4 regions of the Variovorax sp. GW821-FHT09D04 genome follow, and region 1 is predicted to be linked to each of the others. Evidence: predicted binding sites of a transcription regulator. Region 1 holds the regulator's gene; each other region holds the start of a gene.

The links. The regulator sigma-54, encoded in region 1, starts transcription at its own class of promoters, with help from an activator protein. The targets are predictions, from matches to a motif close to TGGCANGNAANCTGCTTT.
Region 2: nirB (nitrite reductase large subunit NirB) is a predicted target of sigma-54. The motif match lies at 1,470-1,487, and genes of this name have one in related genera.
Region 3: AC07O4_RS27870 (nitrate regulatory protein) is a predicted target of sigma-54. The motif match lies at 1,719-1,736, and genes of this name have one in related genera.
Region 4: AC07O4_RS08800 (pilin) is a predicted target of sigma-54. The motif match lies at 2,381-2,398, and genes of this name have one in related genera.

Annotation. Positions count from the first base shown of each region.
Region 1 covers NZ_JBWKPA010000014.1:67,860-71,391, reverse strand. The annotation lists gene lptA (lipopolysaccharide transport periplasmic protein LptA) at 1-120, shown strand, start outside; gene lptB (LPS export ABC transporter ATP-binding protein) at 117-911, shown strand; gene rpoN (RNA polymerase factor sigma-54) at 1,066-2,655, shown strand; gene AC07O4_RS29040 (phospholipase D family protein) at 2,666-3,532, shown strand, end outside.
Region 2 covers NZ_JBWKPA010000007.1:318,000-321,531, forward strand. The annotation lists gene AC07O4_RS22365 (2-hydroxychromene-2-carboxylate isomerase) at 1-496, opposite strand, end outside; gene AC07O4_RS22370 (DUF1289 domain-containing protein) at 493-762, opposite strand; gene AC07O4_RS22375 (YbaK/EbsC family protein) at 759-1,247, opposite strand; gene nirB (nitrite reductase large subunit NirB) at 1,697-3,532, shown strand, end outside.
Region 3 covers NZ_JBWKPA010000012.1:131,158-134,689, forward strand. The annotation lists gene AC07O4_RS27860 (alpha/beta hydrolase) at 1-670, shown strand, start outside; gene tsaD (tRNA (adenosine(37)-N6)-threonylcarbamoyltransferase complex transferase subunit TsaD) at 606-1,667, opposite strand; gene AC07O4_RS27870 (nitrate regulatory protein) at 1,768-3,033, shown strand; gene AC07O4_RS27875 (CmpA/NrtA family ABC transporter substrate-binding protein) at 3,354-3,532, shown strand, end outside.
Region 4 covers NZ_JBWKPA010000002.1:549,261-552,792, forward strand. The annotation lists gene AC07O4_RS08795 (PglL family O-oligosaccharyltransferase) at 108-1,814, opposite strand; gene AC07O4_RS08800 (pilin) at 1,857-2,324, opposite strand; gene AC07O4_RS08805 (3',5'-cyclic-nucleotide phosphodiesterase) at 2,526-3,329, opposite strand; gene AC07O4_RS08810 (CHASE2 domain-containing protein) at 3,359-3,532, opposite strand, start outside.

The sequences.
Region 1 (3,532 bases):
GGCTCCGCACCCGCGGCCGGCGGCAAGAAGCCCGCGGCTCCGGCGCCCACCCCCGCGCCCGGCGCCGGGCTGCGCCCGAGCACCACGCTGGGCGGCACCGAAGGGGAAGGGCGCAAGTGATCGAAACCGCAGGAACCCAGGCCGCCGACGGCATTCCGGGCAGCCGCCTCGTGGCGCGCGGCCTCAAGAAGAGCTACGGCAGCCGCACGGTCGTGAAAGACGTCTCGCTCGATGTGCAAAAGGGCGAGGTCGTCGGACTGCTCGGCCCCAACGGCGCGGGCAAGACCACCTCGTTCTACATGATCGTCGGGCTGGTGCGCGCCGACGCCGGCGAGATCACCATCGACGGCGAGCCCATCGCCCACATGCCCATCCACCGCCGCGCGCGCATGGGCCTGAGCTACCTGCCGCAGGAGGCCTCGATCTTCCGCAAGCTCACGGTCGAGGAAAACGTGCGCGCCGTGCTCGAGCTGCAGCGCGAACCCGACGCCAACGGCCGCATGATGCCGCTGACCAAGCAGCACACCGAAGAGCGCCTGGCCGACCTGCTGGCCGACCTGCGCGTAGACCACCTGCGCGATTCGCCCGCGCTCGCGCTGTCGGGCGGCGAGCGCCGCCGCGTCGAGATCGCGCGCGCGCTGGCCACGCAGCCGCGCTTCATCCTGCTGGACGAGCCCTTCGCCGGCATCGACCCGATCGCCGTGATCGAGATCCAGCGGATCATCAGTTTCCTGAAAGAGCGCGGCATCGGCGTGCTCATCACCGACCACAACGTGCGTGAGACGCTGGGCATCTGCGATCACGCGTTCATCATCAGCGACGGGCACGTGCTGGCACAAGGCACACCCTCGGAGATCGTCGACAACGCCGAGGTACGCAGGGTGTACCTGGGCGAGCACTTCCGGATGTGACCGTGCGGCGAGGGTCAAGGATCATCGTGGCCGCCGTCCGCGCGGAGCTTCCTCGCGGGGGCCGCCGCGCACGGCCGCCCGAAGCGGCCGGCCCGCCCCCGGTAGGGGGTTGGCGTAGCGCGAAGCGCGCAGCCTGGGGGGGAGCCATTTCCTCATGAAGCAAGGGCTGTCCCTTCGCGTCTCGCAGCATCTGGCCTTGACGCCACAGCTGCAGCAGTCCATTCGCCTGCTCCAGCTCTCCACGCTCGAACTGAGCCAGGAGGTGGAGCAGATGCTGGACGAGAACCCGTTCCTCGAGCGCACCGCGGAAGAAGCGGCGCGCGAGGAGTTCGGGCTGGACACGGCCGACGCGCCGGTGCCGCGCGACGACGCGGGCGAGGGTGAGGCCGAGTTCACGCCGTCCGCCGCCAGCACGTCCTCCACCTCCAGCGACACCACCACCTCGACCCCCGACACCGACGGCCCCGCCGCCGAGATCGCCGAGCGCGAGCCCGACTGGGAAGGCGACGGCACCGTCGACATGGCGCCCGACGACAGCGAGTGGGGCAGCGACGCGCCCGCGCGCCAGAACAACCTGGGCGACGACGAGCGTGCCGACGCCACCGAACTCGCGCGCAGCCAGGAGTCGCTGCAGTCGTTCCTGCACCGCCAGGCGCTGAGCCTGCGGCTCAATGAAAACGACTGCGCCGCGCTGCGCTTTTTGATCGAGTCGCTCAACGACGACGGCTACCTCGAAGACTCGCTGCCCGCGCTGGCCTCGGGCCTGGCGGGCGACGACAACGACCAGTTCGACGACCTCGTGCACCACTTCCAGGTGGCGCTGGGCCTGCTGCAGAGCCTGGAGCCGGTCGGCGTCGGTGCGCGCGACCTCGGCGAATGCCTGAGCATCCAGCTGAAGGCGCTCGCCAGCGAAGACGAGACCGAGGCCGAAGCGCTCATCCGCAAGACCGCCATCGCGATCTGCAAGCAGCCGATGGAGCTGCTCGCGCGGCGCGACTTCAAGCGCCTGGCCACGCTCACGCGCACCAACGAAGAGCTGGTGCGCTCGGCGCTGCAGATCATTGCGCGGCTCGAACCCAAGCCGGGGCGCCGCTTCGTCGACGTCGAACGCAACATCGTCATCCCCGACGTGATCGTCACCAAGACCGGGCGCGGCACGAACGTGAAGTTCCGCGTCATGCTCAACCCCGAAGTCATGCCGCGCCTGCGCGTGCACGACATCTACGCCGGTGCGCTCAAGTCGCACAAGGGCGAGGGCAGCCAGGCGCTGTCGCAGCGGCTGCAGGAGGCGCGCTGGTTCATCAAGAACATCCAGCAGCGCTTCGACACCATCCTGCGCGTGAGCAACGCCATCGTCGAGCGGCAGAAGAGCTACTTCGTGCACGGCGAGCTGGCCATGCGCCCGCTGGTGCTGCGCGAGATCGCCGACGAACTGGGCCTGCACGAGTCGACCATCTCGCGCGTGACCACCGCCAAGTACATGGCAACGCCCTTCGGCACGGTCGAGCTCAAGTACTTCTTCGGCTCGGCGCTGGGCACCGAGACCGGCGGCAACGCGTCGAGCACGGCAGTGCGCGCGCTGATCAAGCAGTTCGTGAGTTCCGAGAGCATCAAGAAGCCGCTGTCCGACAGCCAGATTTCCGAGATGCTGAAAGAGCAGGGCATCGAGTGCGCGCGCCGCACCGTCGCCAAGTACCGCGAAGCCTTGCGCATCGCACCGGCCAACCTGCGCAAGGCTCTGTAGAAAGCCCACGATGACCCGTCGCCTGCTGTCGCGCTGGGGGCATTGGGTCTTCGCCCTCGTGGCTGCATCGCTGTTCGCCGGCTGTGCCACCTTGCCCGACGAGGCACCGCGCCCGCCCACCAAGGCCATCGCCGTCTCGGCCGACACCGCGCTCGGCAAGATCGCGCTGGCCTCGCAGCCCGACCCCGACCTCAGCGGCTTTCGCCTGATGCCCGGCGGCGACTTCGCCTTCGACACGCGGCTGCAGCTGGCGCGCCGCGCCCAGCGCACGCTCGACGTGCAGTACTACCAGATCGAGAACGACGAGACCGGTCGCTACCTGCTGCGCACCCTGCGCGATGCGGCCCAGCGCGGCGTGCGCGTGCGTCTCTTGATGGACGACCTGTACACGTCCGGCGAAGACGAGCTGCTGCTCGGCCTGGCCGCCACGCCGAACGTGGAGCTGCGCCTGTTCAACCCGTTCCCGGCCGGGCGCGGCAGCCTGCTCAAGCGCTTCACCGCGTCGCTGTTCGACTTCAGCCGCGTCAATCGGCGCATGCACAACAAGCTCTTCATCGCCGACGGTGCGATGGCGGTGGCGGGCGGGCGCAACATCGGCAACCAGTACTTCCGCCGCACCACCGGCCCGAACTTCATCGACCTCGACACCTTCGTCACGGGCGCGCTGATCCCGCGACTGGGCGTGCTGTTCGACCAGTACTGGAACAGCCCGCATGTGCGCCCGATCGGCGCGGTCGTGCACACCGACCTGCCGCGCGAAGAGCTGCAGCGCCGCTTCGACGCCGCCACCGGCCCCGACACCACGCCGCCGCCGCCCAAACCTGCGCCCAACGACCTGCTCGGCTACAGCCCGGTGGCCGACGACCTCGACGCCGGC
Region 2 (3,532 bases), on a different contig from region 1:
GCACGCCGAACACGCCCTGCGCCACGGCCTCATCGGTGTTGCGCTTGAGCAGGGCCTTGTTCTCGTCGCCGTTCACGTCGCGCTTGGGTTGCAGCTGCGCGGTGAGCGCGGCCAGCCGCGTGGCGTCGCCCGCCTCTTCGCCGCCGCGCCACACATGGCGAAAGAGGGTTTCGGCCGCCAGGCGGCTGATGCTGCCGTCGTCGCCCGTGGCCACGGCCAGGCGCAGGTGCGGCAGCGGGTTGTACGGGTGCGAGGCCGGCATCTCGATGGGGATGCCGTGCGCCTGGCCCAGCCACAGCACGTGGCGGTAGGTCCAGCTGCGCTTCGAAGGAATCTCGGCCGGGCCGAGCTGGCCGTGGTGCTTGAGCAGCGCGCCCAGCAGCACCGGCTTGTAGGCCACGCTCACGCTCAGGCCTTCGAGCGCCTCGGGCAGGTGCTCGAACGCCAGGTGCGCGTAGGGCGAGATGAAATCGAGATAGAAGTCGATGTGCTTCATGCGTCGTGGTCTCCTGTGGTGGGTTCGGGCACGCGCCAGATGCCGGCCTGGGCCCGCAGCTCGATCGCGCGCCACACCTGGCGGCGGCTGTCGTCTTCCATCTTGCTCCAGCCGGCGATCTCGGGAATGGTGCGCAGACAGCCTTCGCAGAAGCCGCTCAGGCGGTCCATGCGGCACACCGACGAGCACGGCGAAGGCACCTCGCCGTCCATGCGCTGCACGGTGCCCGCGCGCTCGGCGAGCGCATGCGCTTCGTCGAAGTTCACACCACGTCGGCCACCGGCGCGCCGGTGAGCTTCTCTAAATCGGTCGGGTGCAGCTGGAACACGGCGTGCGGATGGCCCGCGGCGGCCCAGATCTCCTCGAAGCGGAACAGCTCGCGGTCGATCAGCACCACGGGCTTGGTCACATGGCCCACCGGCGACACGCCGCCGATGGTGAAGCCGGTGCGCGCCTTCACGAAGTCGGCGTCAGCGCGGCCGGTCTTGCCGACGATGGCATCGACCTTCTTCTCGTCGACGCGCTTGTCGCCCGAGGTGATGACCAGCACCGCCGCCTCGTCGCTCTTGCGCCGGAAGATGATGCTCTTGGCGATCTGCCCGACCGAGATGCCCAGCGCGTCGGCGGCCTGCTGCGCGGTGCGGCAGGCGTCGTCGAGCATGCGGGGTGCATGGGGATGGCCGGCGTCCTGCAGCACGCGGGAGACGCGCTGGACACCTTCAGGGAGGGAATGGAGTTCGGAGCCGCACATGGCAAGTTCTTCGGGGTTCGTGGGGGCGTTCGCCCTGCGTTGCAAGGCCCCGAGCATACGGAAAAGCCCCGCGCACCGGCGCCGCCGCCCCCTTGCGCCCCTGCACCCCGGCGCACCAATGCGGAGAGCGCCGGCGCACGACGCCCGTGCGCGGCGTGCCGGCCCCGGTCCGTTTTCGGTGCGCCACCGGCCGATGAGGCCCACCGCACGGGCTTTTGAGCGCGGCACGCTTATTGCTGAACACGGTGGCGACCCACCGGCCTCTGCGGCGGGTTCGCAATGCCTCCGCTAACGACGGCGGGGTTCAAGCGCACCGATGGCCGCCCGCCGCCGGTTCGTCTGCTCCAACCCATTTCGCATCCGTTCCGTCGCGGGGGCCCCAACGACGCTGTCTGTTCGACAGCGGCTGCGGGGGCGCCTTCCAGGGCCGGTTGCGTGCAGGACCCCCAATGAAGATCGCAGTCATCGGCCACGGCATGGTCGGCCACAAGTTCCTCGAGCAACTCCACACGCTCGGCATTCCCGGCGCACAGGTCACCGTGCTGTGCGAAGAGCCGCGCCCGGCCTACGACCGGGTGCACCTGTCCGAGTACTTCTCCGGCAAGACGGCCGACGACCTGTCGCTGGTCGAGCCCGGCTTCTTCGAGCGCAGCGGCTTCACGCTGCGCCTGGCCGCGCGGGCCGTGGCCGTCGAACGGCGCAACAACACCGTCACCACGACCGACGGCGAGGTGATCGCCTACGACAAGCTGGTGCTGGCCACCGGCTCCAACCCCTTCGTGCCGGCCGTGCCGGGCCGCGACCGGCCGAACTGCTTTGTCTACCGCACCATCGAGGACCTCGACGCCATGAAGGCCTGCGGCGCGAAGTCGCGCAGCGGCGTGGTGGTGGGCGGCGGCCTGCTGGGCCTGGAATGCGCCAAGGCGCTGCGCGACATGGGCCTGGAAACGCACGTCGTCGAGTTCGCGCCGCGCCTGATGGCGGTGCAGGTCGACGAGGGCGGCGGCCGTGCATTGCGCGGCAGCATCGAGGCGCTGGGCCTGCACGTGCACACCGGCCGCAACACGGTGGAGATCGTCGACGGCGCGAGCGCGCGGCACCGCATGGTGTTCGCCGACGGCACGCACCTGGAGACCGACATGATCGTGTTCTCCGCCGGCATCCGCCCGCGCGACGAACTGGCGCGCCAGAGCCTGCTGGCCGTGGGCCCGCGCGGCGGCGTGGCGATCGACAGCCACTGCCGCACCAGCGACCGCAGCATCTACGCCATCGGCGAATGCGCGTCGTGGAACGAACAGACCTTCGGCCTCGTCGCGCCGGGCTACGACATGGCGCGCGTGGCCGCCCGCCACATCGCCGGCCAGGACGACGCCGCCTTCACCGGCGCCGACCTGAGCACCAAGCTCAAGCTGATGGGCGTCGACGTGGCCAGCATCGGCGACGCGCATGGCAAGACGCCGAAGTCGCGCGCCTACCAGTACATCGACGAGCGCAAGCAGGTCTACAAGAAGATCGTGGTCAGCGAAGACGGCAAGCAGCTGCTGGGCGCGGTGCTGGTCGGCGACGCCGGCGAGTACGGCACGCTGCTGCAGCTGGCGCTCAACGGCATCGCGCTGCCCGACGAGCCCGAGTTCCTGATCCTGCCGTCGAGCGACGGCAAGGCCAAGCCGGGCCTGGGCGTCGAGGCGCTGCCCGACAGCGCGCAGATCTGCTCGTGCAACAGCGTCACCAAGGGCCAGATCTGCGAGGCCGTGGGCCAGGGCGTGTGCACGCCCGCCGAGATGAAGGCCTGCACCCAGGCCGGCGCCACCTGCGGCGGCTGCGTGCCGCTGGTCACGCAGGTCATGAAGATGGAAATGGCCAAGCGCGGCATGGCCGTGAACAACCACCTGTGCGAGCATTTCCCGTACTCGCGCCAGGAGCTGTACCACCTCATCCGCGTGGGCGAGATCCGCAGCTTCGCCGACCTGCTCGCCAAGCACGGCAAGGGCCTGGGCTGCGACATCTGCAAGCCGACCGCCGCGAGCATCTTCGCCTCGTGCTGGAACGAGTTCGTGCTCAAGAAGGACCTGGCCGGCCTGCAGGACAGCAACGACTACTTCCTGGGCAACATCCAGAAGGACGGCACCTACTCCGTCGTGCCGCGCATGCCCGGCGGCGAGGTCACGCCCGAAGGGCTCATCGCCGTGGGCCAGGTCGCCAAGAAGTACGGCCTGTACACCAAGATCACCGGCGGTGCGCGCGTGGACATGTTCGGCGCGCGCGTCGAGCAGCTGCCGGCCATC
Region 3 (3,532 bases), on a different contig from region 1:
GTTCGAGCGCGAGGGCTTCATCAGCGCCGTGCGCGAGCGGCACCTCGCAGCCGACGCACTGCTGGTCGATGCGGACGTCTCCTACTACTACGACCAGACCCTCAGCGAGCGGCTGCACGCCGACGTCATCGAGCCCCAGCGGGCCAAGGGCTACACCTCGATCTGGCTGGTCGGCATTTCCATCGGCGGATTCGGCGCGCTGATCCACGAACTGGCGCGCCCGGGCTCGGTGGACGGCATCGTGGCGCTGGCGCCCTACCTCGGGCGCCGCGTGCTCGGTGCGGAAATCAAGAAGGCCGGCGGCCTGCGCGCCTGGCAGGCGCCCACCGGGCCGCAGCCCGACGAGGAACCCGACCGCAAGCTCTGGCCCTTCTTCCAGCAGTACCTGGCGCCGAAGCCTTCCCAGGACCTGCCGCCGCTGTACCTGGGTTTCGGCCTGGCCGACCGCTTTGCCAGCAACCACAAGCTGCTGGCCGACGCCCTGCCCCCGGGGCGCGTGTTCACGACCGAAGGCGGCCACGACTGGCCCGAGTGGCGCCAGCTCTGGCGCAACGTGCTCGACGTGCTGCCGCTGCCCTCGCTGGGGCGTGCACGGCAGCAGCCGGCTATGCGGTTTCCGGCAGCGGCGTCTCGGGCGTCATCAGCGATGCCATCGGCCATCGCGGCTTGACGTCGAAGGCATAGCGCTCCGAGGCCTGCGACAGGCCTGATTGCAGACGCATCGCGGCGGCCATGGCGATCATGGCGCCGTTGTCGGTGCACAGGTGCAGCTCGGGGTAGTGCACGCGCACCTTGCGCTTCGCGCAGGCCGCATTCAGCTGCTCGCGCAGGTTCTTGTTGGCCCCCACGCCGCCGGCGACCACCAGCCGCTTCAGGCCGGTCTGGTCCAGCGCCGCGAGCGACTTCTTCAGCAGCACTTCGACGATCGCCGCCTGCGTGGAGGCGGCCAGGTCGGCCTTGCGCGCCTCGAGCTGGTCGCCGAGCTTCTTGGCCTGCGTGAGCACGGCCGTCTTCAGGCCGGCAAACGAAAAATCGAGATCGCCGCTGTGCAGCAGCGGTCGCGGCAGCTTGAAGGCCGCGGCGTCGCCGCCTTCGGCCAGCTTCGCGAGCCAGGGGCCGCCGGGGTACGGCAGGCCCATGAGCTTGGCGCTCTTGTCGAAGGCCTCGCCGGCCGCGTCGTCGATGGTCTCGCCGAGCAGTTCGTAGCGGCCCACGCCGTCGACCCGCATCAGCTGCGTGTGGCCGCCCGACACCAGCAGCGCCACGAACGGAAATTCGGGCGGGTCGGCGCTCAGGAACGGCGACAGCAGATGCCCTTCGAGGTGATGCACCCCCAGCACCGGCTTGCCCAGCGCCACGCCGAGCGCGCAGGCCACGCCCGCGCCCACGAGCAGCGCGCCGGCCAGGCCCGGGCCGCGCGTGTAGGCCACCACGTCGATCTCGGCCAGCGAGCGTCCGGCTTCGGCCATGACGGCTTCGGTGAGCGGCAGCACGCGGCGGATGTGGTCGCGGCTGGCCAGCTCGGGCACCACGCCGCCATAGGCCTGGTGCATGGCGATCTGGCTGTGCAGCGCGTGCGAACGCAGCAGCGGCAGCGCGTCGCCGTGCGACTCGACCAGCGCCACGCCGGTCTCGTCGCAGGATGATTCGATTCCCAACAAGAGCATGGCGCCGAGTGTAGGGGCCGCCCGCCGGCGGCGCCCGCGAAGGGACAAGCGAGGCACGGAAGTTGCACGAGCGGGATGCGCCCCTTCTGCGCCCCCACGAATGACTTCCGGCCTGAGCTTCCTGATCGCCGCGCGCCGATGCGAGATCGACGCGCTGGACCAGCTCGCGCGCACCAGCGAGCTGGTCGGCGCCATCGGGCGGCTCGTGCATGCGCTGCAGCGCGAGCGCGGCATGTCGAACGTGTTCCTGGCCTCGCACGGCGGGCGCTTTGCCGACCAGCGCGGCCCGCAGATCGCCGAATGCCTCGCGCTCGAGCAGCAGGTGCGCGCCGGCTTCGACCGGCTTGAGGCCGAGCACCACCGCGCGGTGGGCGCCGGCCACGGCGCGCGCCTGTTCAGCCGCATCGCCTGGGTGCTGCCCGGCCTGGACGCCCTGCCCGCGCTGCGCCGGCGCATCGACGCGCTCGAACTCCAGCCGGCGCAGGCCGTGGCCGCCTTCGCCAAGCTGGTGGCCGGCCTGCTGGCGGTGGTGTTCGAGGCGGCCGACGGCGCCACCGACCCCGAAATCTCGCGCCTGCTGGTGGCGATGTTCAACTTCATGCAGGGCAAGGAGTTCGCCGGCCAGGAGCGGGCCTTCGGCGCCGCCGCGCTCGCGCTGGGCCGGGGCGACGACGCGCAGCGCCAGCAGTGGCGCCACCTCATCGAGTCGCAGGAGCGCTGCTTCCAGGTGTTCATCGATTTCTCGGGCGACGCGGTGCGCACGCTGTGGCACGACAGCCAGTCGGACGCCGTGCTCGCCGAACTCGAGCGCCTGCGCCGCAAGGGCGCCACGTCGGTGCCGGCCGACGCGCTGCTGAGCCAGGCCTGGTTCGACTGCTGCACGCGGCGCATCGACGCCATGCAGACGGTCGAGAACCGCCTCTCGGCCGACCTGCGCGCGCTGTGCGACCACAAGACCGCCCAGGCGCGCAGCGAGCTGGCCGCATACCGCCAGCTGCTCGGCACGCTGGCCCCGCAGGCCGGCGGCGCGCTCTTCTTCGACGATGCCCAGCAGGCGCAGGACGCCACGCCGGCGCAGCTCGGGCGCCACCTCGAGCGCTCGGTGCTCGACATGGTCCAGGAGCAGTCGCAGCGCCTGCAGGCCATGAGCGACGAGCTCGACACCGTGCGCGCCTCGCTCAACGAACGCAAGATCGTCGAGCGCGCCAAGGGCCTGCTGATGGCGCACCGACGCCTGAGCGAGGCCGAGGCGCACAAGATGCTGCGCCAGACCGCCATGAACCAGAAGCGCCGCCTCGTCGACGTGGCCGAGTCGATGCTGGCCATGGCCGACTACCTGCCGCTCGAACCTGCACCGCGGCGCTGACCCGGGCCGCTTGGATTGGTGCAGCGCACAACAACTGTGCGTCGCCCGGGTTAGCGAGCCAGCAGGAACTTTCTCCTGCGCCGGCGCGCCCTGCCAGCTATCTTTTCCATAGCTCCCAACGGCGGGTTCGAGCTGGCACGTCGCTTGCGTAGTCCTTGGCACGGGACCGCAAGGTCTCAAAGGCAGGTTGCACCCAACGGCGGGTGCGGCCCACCGAACCGGACAAAGGCGTCCCCATCCCGCAAGGGCTCGTTCGCGAGCAGCCCCTGCGCGGTGCGGACGCCTTTTCGTTTTTGTCTTTCACTTCTGGAGCCCCGTCCATGTCCGATCTGCTGCTGAAAACCAAACTGAGCCGGCGCCGCGTGCTGCAGGCCGCCGCCCTCGGCGCCGTGGGCATCGACCCCGCGCTGCGCGCCGCCGTCTGGGCCCAGGGCTCGGACAAGCCCGAGAAGGAAGAAGTGAAGATCGGCTTCATCCCGCTGACCGATTGCGCCAGCGT
Region 4 (3,532 bases), on a different contig from region 1:
TTCATTGTTGAGATTGACAAATGAATTGCAAACCCTCAAAGGCAGCATCTTGCCTACGCAAAAATTTCAAGATCCACGTCATTGAATTTCTCCAACTCACAAAATCACTACTCAATCGCGCTCTCGGCATTGAAATTAATGCTTGGCAAGTTAAGATTCCTTTTTGCTAGGGCACCCCAATTTTCAATAGCTTCTTGGCACATTTTTCTTCCGTGAATTTTGCAAATTCTAAGAATCACGGCTTGAGCAGCATCACTTTTGTCATTCATCCCCAACGCAAGAGCATATCGAAATAAGACAGGAGGATATCCATACCGCAACGCTGTCATTTTCATTGAATTCAACTCATCCACTGTCATATTCGGCCGCGCCTCTTTGGCAGCGAATTTTTGAAAACTCTCTAGCTGATTCAATACGATAGCATTCGGAGTGGAGATCACCATCGCTTCCGCCCCTATCCCAGCCGCCTCCAGTCGAAATTCTCGAAAGGATTCTTCAAAGCGAGCATAGTCAAACACAATCACAAGAAAAAGTGGGAATGTGAGAGCAAGAATACAACACAGACTCTTCCCTTTTTTCATTTTCAAATCAACCCCTCCCCCCCTCTGAAGCCATCCCATCAAAATTCCAAGCGGAATTAAAAAATACGCATAGTCAAAAGGGTATTCCAGCATCGAATGAACAAAGAGCCCGACAATTATGGCAAATACCCACAACTCCGATGCATCCCTCAATTTAAAAAATACCCCAAAACACCAAATGGCCAAGGCCAACACAAGAGCAGCACCCAAAAAAACCCCATTCCAGAGCATCAAGTCAAGAATAAGATTGTGACTGTGTTCAAAATAAGCTCCGACGCTAGGATGATCAGGTGCAATCGCATATTGCGCCGCCCCGACCTGTTGCCATCCGTAACCCCAGAGCGGCTCGCGTCTTAATGCATCGACCATTGATACCCAATAAGACAGCCTTATTTCTTGTCCAACTGAGCTTTGGAAATTACGCCCGCCACCAAGAAGCAGAAAATCGTTTATTTCACGAAACTTGAAGACGCCAATCAATGCAAGCACGCACAAGAGCAATAACAGAACTCCTGAAATTCGAATTAGAAATTTCCCCTTCTTCATCCATAGCAAAATCACAAGAATGGCCAACTGAAGCAAACCAGTCCGTGACTGAGACAGTACCATGCCAATGACAAAAAAGCAGGCAAAAAGAAAAAATGGCAGCCTCCCGACCAATTTTCGCTCATAAATATAAAGCGCAACGCACAGCCCCACGAAACAAATAGTCCCAAAATGATTGGGCTGTGCAACGTTCGCAAATGGGCGCCCCCCCGGTTTCAGCTCCGCAAAATAAACGCCCAACTCCTGGGAACCGGTCCACTGAAGCAATGCAATAGTGACACTCAGAATCGAAAATCCGGCAAGCCCGCCCAAGAAAGCCAACAACCACTCATTTCCCAATTTATCTTTTGCAATAGACCCAACAATGACACAACCGAGCCAAATCAGTATGTAAAAGACAGAAACAAGTGCATCACCGCTATATATTATTTTCCCGAATGCAACCTGAAAAACAACAACAACAACCGAAACGCACGCGACAAACATCAGCAACGCCGACTGTTTTCCTCGATCTATTATTTTGACTTCGGCAAGAATCAGAGCCGCCATCAAGAAAAAGACCAGAATTGAGGCTCCGTCGCTCCATGCAGATACCCATGGCGCGTAATGATTGGGAACAAGCCAGCCAACCCCAATCAGGCTCGACGTAATAAAAATCAGGACTTGCCGAAGCGAAAATTTGGACATAAAAAAAGGCAGCCGAAGCTGCCCATTTCTTTCAGAGAATTATTACCCGCGGCATGAACCCGGACGGAACTTGGGATCGATGGTGCCGTTGCAGACCCAACGACCGATAACCGAACCGGCAGTGGGAACAGTCGTTCCAGTGGCGCCTACGTACGGCGTCAAGGTAATGGTTCCGGTAACGCCCGGAATATTCTGAGCCGTGACGGTAACCACGCCGGCATTGCTGGTTGCCACACTGGCCACGTACTGGGAAGTGGCAGAAGTCGATTCGCACCCCCATGCACCTGCGTTCGGCAATGAGGTGCCTGTGGCCGATTGCACGACTTCGCTAATCGTCGTGCGGCACGCCGACGCAGCCAAAATCAGCTCCGTCACCTTTGCGCGCTTGGTGTAATCCTGATACGCCGGCAGAGCCACAGCAGCCAAGATACCAATGATCGCCACAACGATCATCAATTCGATCAGGGTGAAACCCTTTTGCACATTGCGTGCGATAGAACGACGGTTCATTCATTAACTCCAGGTTGGTTTGTAGAGCCCGGGAACCAGCCCGGAGCGGGGTAACTTCCGCAGCATCCGTGCCACCCGGTTTCCCCACCCTGCAGCCCTCGATCAGGCCGTCTTTGGTCACAAGATGGTTACATGATGTGACACAACTCGCACTCAGATGCCAATTGTGTCGACAAATTTGTCATGCCCGACCGGGCCCTGTCAGAAGGTCAGCACTCCATCCGCCTTGAGCCAACGGATGTCCCGCTGCGCCAACCCAGCCACCTCCCGCCCCGCCAGCATCTCGATCTGGCTCATGATTTCCTCGGTCTCGGCCGGCTTGGTGTGGGTGATGTAGATCGGGTACTGCTTGCCCGGATCGATATGCGCCAGCTCGTGCGCCAGCGCCACCGGCGACAGGTGCAGGCTGCGTTCGGCCAAAGCCTCCTCGCGGGAGCTGAAGGCCGTCTCGATGACCAGCATCGCCACGTCGATCGCGTTGATGCGCTCCCAGAAGGGCGGGTTGCGTTCGGTGTCGCCGCTGAAGACCCAGTGGGCGCCACCTTCGGCCCGGCGGATGGCGAAGCCGCAGGCCGGCACGGTGTGGACGGCCGGCAGCACTTCGATCAGCTTGGGGGCGTCGCTGCCCAGTTCGAGGCGTTGCCCGACCGCGATCTCGTGAAAGCTCACGAACGGCGATTCGGGGCTGGGAATGCGTTCGAAATTCGGCCAGATGACGTTGTTGAACACATGCGCCCGCAGCGCGTCGATGGTGGCGGCCAGGGCATGCACGCGCAGCGGCCGGGCGCGGCGGCTGCCGACGGCGTCGAGCATCAGGGGCAGGGCGGCGATGTGGTCGAGGTGCGAGTGGGTGAGCACCACGTCGTCGATGGCGGCCATCTCGTCGAGGGTGAGGTCGCCGACACCCGTGCCGGCGTCCACGAGCAGGTCCGCATCGACCAGGAACGAGGTGGTGCGGCAGTCCTTGGCGATGGCGCCCGAGCAACCCAGCACGCGAACCTGCATTGTGGAAGACCCCTTGTATGCGTCTGTCGTCATTTGGTGTCGAACCGGGTGGCGCCGTCCCAGTCCGGGTCCTGCGGGCGAAGCGCCATCGAGGCTAAACGCTGGGCGTAGAGCTGGTAAAGGACTTTTTTCGCATCCGCGGCGAGCAGGGGAGCCAGCAAGTTCCGGCCCAGCGCCCAATCCTGGCGGCGGTAGGCGGCGAG